Sediminicoccus rosea: one gene and its partner. The protein of the gene in region 2 interacts with the protein of the main gene of each other region in a pairwise test. Links are inferred from orthologs where the notes say so. Each region holds a gene or a part of one and is shown on either strand. Other genes may lie near its edges. The genes, in order: R9Z33_RS06520 and ftsA.

Evidence for each region.
Region 1: the proteins of ftsA (region 2) and R9Z33_RS06520 interact in binary tests that used the Escherichia coli proteins (3 or more experiments, as listed by UniProt). The link is inferred for Sediminicoccus rosea from one-to-one orthologs.

What each region holds. Positions count from the first base shown.
Region 1 is NZ_CP137852.1:1,360,667-1,363,770, reverse strand. What follows is about bases 269-3,059. They hold R9Z33_RS06520 (rod shape-determining protein), read right to left. Parts: upstream 2,291-3,059; coding sequence 1,247-2,290; downstream 269-1,246. Other genes in these bases: R9Z33_RS06515 (2-isopropylmalate synthase), read right to left, coding at 2,417-3,059; mreC (rod shape-determining protein MreC), read right to left, coding at 269-1,121. In the rest of the region: R9Z33_RS06530 (rod shape-determining protein MreD), read right to left, coding at 1-223; more of mreC, read right to left, coding at 258-268; more of R9Z33_RS06515, read right to left, coding at 3,060-3,104. UniProt on the Escherichia coli protein: Forms membrane-associated dynamic filaments that are essential for cell shape determination. Acts by regulating cell wall synthesis and cell elongation, and thus cell shape.
Region 2 is NZ_CP137852.1:4,209,878-4,213,189, reverse strand. Bases 76-3,074 are described here. They hold ftsA (cell division protein FtsA), read right to left. Parts: upstream 2,228-3,074; coding sequence 923-2,227; downstream 76-922. Other genes in these bases: R9Z33_RS20245 (cell division protein FtsQ/DivIB), read right to left, coding at 2,224-3,074; ftsZ (cell division protein FtsZ), read right to left, coding at 76-818. Also shown: more of ftsZ, read right to left, coding at 1-75; more of R9Z33_RS20245, read right to left, coding at 3,075-3,105; R9Z33_RS20240 (D-alanine--D-alanine ligase), read right to left, coding at 3,095-3,312. UniProt on the Escherichia coli protein: Essential cell division protein that assists in the assembly of the Z ring. May serve as the principal membrane anchor for the Z ring.

The DNA of each region.
Region 1 (3,104 bases), 2.8 Mb from region 2 along the record:
CGGCGAAGGAGAGCAGATCCTGCAAGAGTCCCAGGGAGAACACCACGGGCGCGGGCATGGCAGCCGGGCGGAAGATCGTCCAGAAGAAAATGCAGGGCAGTGACACCGCGCCCACGATTCCGGGAATGCCGACCGGCACCGCCGCCAGGATGATCAGGAAGGCGGTGAACATCCCCGGAAATCCCGCCCGCGCCGCAGCGTCGAGGCGGCGGAGCAGGCCCATGGGCGGCTCTGGCCGGCCCTTGGAGACCATGAGCTCAGCGCCGTCCGCGCGGCTCGGGCCGGGCGACCGCTTCCGGCGGCAGGATTCCCGAGAGCCCGAAGTCAAAAAGGCGCAGCACGTCCAGCCGTTCCAGATGCGCGAAGAGCTCGACCTCCACGGCGCCGCTCTCGGTCCAGCGCACCACGCCGACCGGTAGGCCCGCGGGGAAGGCGCCGGCCTGGGCGCTGGTCACCACCCGATCTCCCTCGCGCGGCAGCGTGCCCTCGGGCCAATGCTGCAGGCGGGGGCGTGCCGTGTTGTTGCCCACCATGATGGCACGCGCGCGACTGCCTTCCAGCGTCACGGGCACGCGGCTGTTGATGTCGGTCGCCAGCAGGACCCGGGCCGAGCGGCTGCCCACTTCGGTCACCCGGCCAGCAAAGCCGCGCTCGTCCAGGGCGATCTGCCCCTTGCGGACATTATGCTGCGGACCCGTCGCCAACAGCACGGCGCGGGCATAGGTGCCGCCGGCATCGGCGACGACGCGCGCGGTACGGAATTGCGGCGCGGGGTCGGGCACCCAGGCGAGCTGGCGGCGCAGCAACGCGTTCTCGGCCTCCAGAGCCAAGGCGGTGGCCTGCCAGCGGCGCAGCCGCTCGTTTTCCTCGGTGAGGCGGACGTTCTCGGCCCGCATGTGCCACAGCGCCTCCGCCTCCTGCACCGCCCCACGCACAGCCGAGACGGGCTGCTGCACCGCCGCCCAGATGGGAGAGAGCGCATCGGCCAGCGCCATGCGCGCGCGCTCGATCAGCACGGCATCCGCCTTGCCCAGCAGCATGATGCCGAAGGCAGCCGCGATCAGCACCGGCAGGGACAGCCGGGCCAATGCCTGTCGCAGCGGGATACTCAGACGGATCACGGCAGCTCCGCCCCTGGGGGGGCCCCTTGGGGAATTGAGACCAGGCTCACGGGGACATCATGTCCCGCAGCAGGGGAAATCGCTCAGAACCAGTCAGCAGAACCAAAAAGGCGAGGACAACCCTCTCAATACATCGAAGTCAGCACCTGGCGAAGCCGCTTCAGCTCCTCCAGGGCGCGGCCCGTGCCCATGGCCACGCAGTTCAACGGCTCCTCTGCCACGACAACAGGCAGGCCTGTCGCATCGCGCAGCACTTCGTCCAGGCGATACAGGAGGCCACCGCCGCCGGTCAGCACGATGCCCTTGTCCACGATGTCGGCCGCGAGTTCGGGCGGCGTGTTCTCCAGCGCCACCTTCACCGCATCCACGATCTGCGTGACCGGCTCGAGCAGCGCATAGGCGATCTCGCGCTGGCTCACCACCACCTCGCGCGGGACACCGTTCATGAGGTCGCGGCCCTTCACCTCGGTGAGCGGGCCTTCCTCGCCATCGAAGGGCGGTGCCGCAGCGCCGATCTCCATCTTGATCCGCTCGGCGGAACTCTCGCCGATGAGCAGGTTGTGGGTGCGGCGGATGTAGCTGATGACCGCTTCGTCCATCTTGTCCCCACCGACGCGGACCGAGCGCGCATAGACGATGCCGCCCAGGCTGATCACCGCCACTTCCGTGGTGCCACCGCCGATATCCACGACCATGGAGCCCGAGGGCTCGGTCACCGGAAGGCCGGCGCCGATCGCCGCGGCCATGGGTTCCTCGATCAGCAGCACCTTGCGGGCGCCCGCACTCTCGGCACTCTCCTGGATCGCGCGGCGTTCGACCGCGGTGGAGCCGGAGGGCACGCAGACGATGATGAGCGGAGAGGTGAAGCTGCGCCGGTTGTGCACCTTGCGGATGAAGTGCTTGATCATCTCCTCCGCCACCTCGAAATCGGCGATGACGCCGTCGCGCAGCGGGCGGATGGCCGCGATGTTGCCGGGCGTGCGGCCCAGCATCTGCTTCGCCTCCTCGCCCACGGCCAGGACCTGCTTGCGGCCACGATTGTCGGAGATGGCGACGACAGAGGGCTCGTTCAGCACAATGCCCCGGCCCTTCACGTAAACAAGCGTGTTCGCGGTGCCGAGGTCAATGGCCATGTCGGCGGAGAGGAAGCCGAACAGGCGTGAGAACATGCGCGATGCCTTCCAGCGGGTGGGCGGTGGGGGGAACGGAGGGGTGGGGAGTGGCGTAGCGCCTAGCGCCCCCCGGGGCAAGCCATCACGCGGCCCCGCCTCCCCTTCCCCTGCCGGTCCCGGGTCTCAGTCGCCTTGCGCCACCGCCGCGGCCATGCTCGGCACCGGCGGCGGCTCGGTCCGCTCGCGCTTCACCAGCAGCTTGTTGAGCGCATGCACATAGGCGCGGGCGGCGGCCACGATGGTGTCGGTGTCCGCCCCCTGGCCGTCCACCAGCTTGCCGTTCTCCTCCAGACGGATGGTGACGCGCGCCTGCGCGTCGGTGCCGCCGGTGACCGACTGCACGGCGAAGAGCTTGAGATTCACGTCATGCGGGAAGGCCTGGCGCAGCGCGTTGAAGGTGGCGTCCACGCCGCCATCGCCCATCGCCATGCCGTCGCGCCGCTCACCATCCACGTCAAGCGCGATGGTCGCCATGGGCTTGGTGCCCATGCCGGTCGAGACATTGAGGCCGGTCAGCTTGATGCGGTCATTGCCGCGGCCGACCTCGTCATCCACCAGCGCGGCGATGTCCTCGTCGTAGACGACCTTCTTGCGGTCAGCCAGATCCTTGAAGCGCTTGAAGGCGTCGTTCAACTGGTTGTCGCCGACTTCGTAGCCCAGGGTCTTCAGCCGGTCGCGGAAGGCGGCACGGCCGGAATGCTTGCCGAGCACGATGGAGTTGGTGGTCCAGCCCACGGATTCCGGCGTCATGATCTCGTAGGTCGAGGCATCCTTCAGCACGCCATCCTGATGGATGCCGCTCTCATGCGCA
Region 2 (3,312 bases):
CCGCCGGTGATGTTGATCAGCACGCCCTTGGCGCCGCGCATGGAGGTATCCTCCAGCAGCGGATTGTTGATGGCGGAATCGGCGGCCTGGGTGGCGCGGCCCTCGCCCTCGGCCTCGCCCGTGCCCATCATTGCCTTGCCCATCTCGGCCATGACGGTGCGGATATCGGCGAAGTCGAGGTTCACCAGGCCCGGATTGACCATCAGGTCGGTCACGCCGCGCACGCCCATGTAGAGGACATTGTCGGCCATCTTGAAGGCCTCGGCGAAGGTGGTGCGGTCATTCGCCAGCTTGAACAGGTTCTGGTTCGGGATGACGATCAGCGTGTCCACGAACTGCTGCAGCTCATCCAGGCCGGCATCGGCCGACTTGCGGCGCTTCGGGCCCTCGAAGTCGAAGGGCTTGGTGACGACGCCGACGGTGAGGATGCCGCGCTCGCGCGCCATGCGCGCGATGACCGGGGCCGCGCCCGTGCCCGTGCCCCCGCCCATGCCGGCGGTCACGAAGACCATGTGGCAGCCCTCGAGGTGGCGGGCCAGCTCGTCGGTCGCTTCCTCGGCGGCGGCGCGGCCGATCTCGGGCTTGGCGCCGGCGCCCAGGCCCTGCGTCAGGTGGGGCCCGAGCTGCACGCGGCGCTCGGCGCGGCTGTTCACCAGCGCCTGGGCGTCGGTGTTGGCCACGATGAACTCGACGCCGTCGAGGCCCAGGTGGATCATGTTGTTGACGGCATTCGTGCCGCCCCCGCCCACGCCGATGACGGCGATCCGGGGCGAGAAATCCGTGTGCTGGGTCACCGGCAGCGTCAGGTTCAATGTCATGGGCGGGTTCTCCTCAACCTAGCTTAGACCACCGGTTTCGATTCGTGTCTGCCCGAGAAGGCCGACTTGTCCCCGTTTTCCACAGGCCGTCGCTCGGGAATCCTTCATAAACGCTCGCGCAGCCAGGCGAGGCCCCGGCGAAGCAGGCCCGGGGCATGGGCCGGGGCCGGCACCAGCTCCAGGATCGGCTTGCCCTCGCCTGCCGCCCAGGCCAGCAGGCCGATGGCCGAGGCGAAGCCGGGGCCGGAGGCGGTCTCGGGCAGGCCGCGCACCAGGCGGGGGCGGCCGAGGCGCACCGTCACCTCGCGCCCGAGGACGCGCCCGGCCAGTTCCCGCACGCCGATGAGCTGGCTGGCGCCGCCCGTCAGCACGATGCGGCGGCGCATCTCGGTGGGCAGGCCGCTGCCCTCCAGCCGGTCGCGCAGCAGCTCGAAGCTTTCCTCGAGGCGGGGGCGGATGATCTTCACCACCATCTCGCGCGGGACGCGGGCGATCTGGTCGTCATCCTCGCCCACCATGGGCACGGGCAGCATCTCGCCGCGATCCTCGGCGGCCTCGAGCACGCTGCCATGCATGGTCTTCAGCCGCTCGGCATGGCTGATGGGGGTGGAGAGGACCCGCGCCAGGTCGTTCGTCACCTGCCAGCCGCCCACCGGCAGCTGTGCCGTGTGCATCAGCCGGCCCTCGGCGAAGGCGGCGATGCTGGTGGTGCCGCCGCCCATGTCCACGCAGACCGCCCCCAGTTCGCGCTCGTCATCCACGAGGGTGGCGAGGCCCGCGGCGAAGGGGGAGGAGACCATTTCCTCGACTTCGAGTTCGCAGCGGTGCAGGCACTGGCCGAGGTTGAACAGCGCGTGGCTCGCCGCATCCAGCACGTGCAGGCGGGCGCCCAGCGTGTCGCAGACCATGCCGCGCGGATCATCCACGCCGCCCGTGGCGTCCACCGTGAAGCCGAGCGGGAAGCTGTGCACCGCCTCGCGCCCCTCGGCCTGGGTGCGGCGCACGCCCTCGGTCATGATGCCGTTGAGGTCCGCCATGGTGGCCGCCCGCCCGCCCACCTGCCAGAGGATGTTGTGCGTCCGGCTCTCCGGCTGCCCGCAGGAGAGGTTCACGATGACGCCCTTGAGCAGCGTGTCCGCCATTTCCTCGGCCGAGGCGACGGCGGCGCGGATGCTGCGCTCCGCCTCCTCCATGTCCACGATGGAGCCGGCCTTCACGCCGCGCGATTTCTGCCAGCCGAAGCCCAGCGCCCGCGGCGTGCCGTCGCTTTCGATGCGCGCGATCAGGCAGACCACCTTGGTGGAGCCGATGTCCAGCACCCCGAAGACGCCGGGGCGCGCGCGGCCGAGCTTGATGCCGCGCGTCGGCACATCGCTGTGGGGCGGCTGGTAGCGAACGATCTCGTTCATCCGCGCTGGCTCCGGGCGGGGGTTGGCGTTGGGGTGGCGGGCTGGCCCGGCGTCTGCATGCGGACGACGAGGCGGTCGGGCAGGCGCATGTCCACCGCGGCCAGCGGGCGGTCCAGCAGGCGGTCGCGCGCCTGGAGCTCGGCGAGGCGGGTGATCGCGGCCTCCTCATGGCCCTCGGGCAGCATGATGTCGGCGCCGTTCTGCAGGCGCAGGTTCCAGCGCCGCTCGGAGACGCGGATGATGGCCTGCACGCGGTCGGAGATTTCCGGCGCGCTGCGGAGCAGGTCGATCATCGGCGCCGCCACGCGCTCGGCGCCGAGGCCCACCACCAGGGGCAGCGGGCCGAAGGCCTCCAGCCGCTCGGTCGCCATCACGCGCCCCTCGCGGTCAATGACGGAGAAGCGGCCCTCGCGCTGCCAGACGGCGAAGGCCCGGCGCTCGGTGATGCGGATCAGGATGGTGCCGGGCAGGCGGCGCTCCACATGCGCGCTCTCCACCCAGGCGATCTGCTCCAGCCGCTGCTTGGCCACGCTCGGGTCGAAATCCAGGATCGCCTCGCCCGGCGTGATGCCGATGGCGGCGAGCAGCGCCTCGCGCGGGGCGAATTCGCGGCCCTCGATGCGGATCTCCTGCACGGAAAGGCCGGGGCCGCGGCCGAGTTCGGCGAGCCAGGCCGTCGTGTCGCGCAGCCGCGCCATGGGGTCGAGCGCGACAACGCCGAGCACGCCGATGCCGAGCGTGCCGGCGGCGAGGGTCGCCATGCCGATGCCGCGCAGCCAGGCGCGGCGCTTCTTGAACCAGAGCCGCGTGGCCGAGGGCCGCTTGGGTGGCGGCGCCGAGCGCGAGCGCGTGGTGGGTTCGGCGGGTTTACGGGCCATGGCGCGCCTCCCCGATCATCCAGGCGCAGAGGTCCGGAAAGCCGATGCCGCGATGCGCCGCCTGCTCCGGCAGGAGCGAGGTGCGCGTCATGCCCGGCTGCGTGTTCACCTCCAGCAGATAGAGCCGCCCCGGCTCGCCCGCCGTGTCGTCATAGCGGAAGTCGGAACGCGAGACGCCGCGGCAGCCGAGCGCGCGGTGGGCCGCGA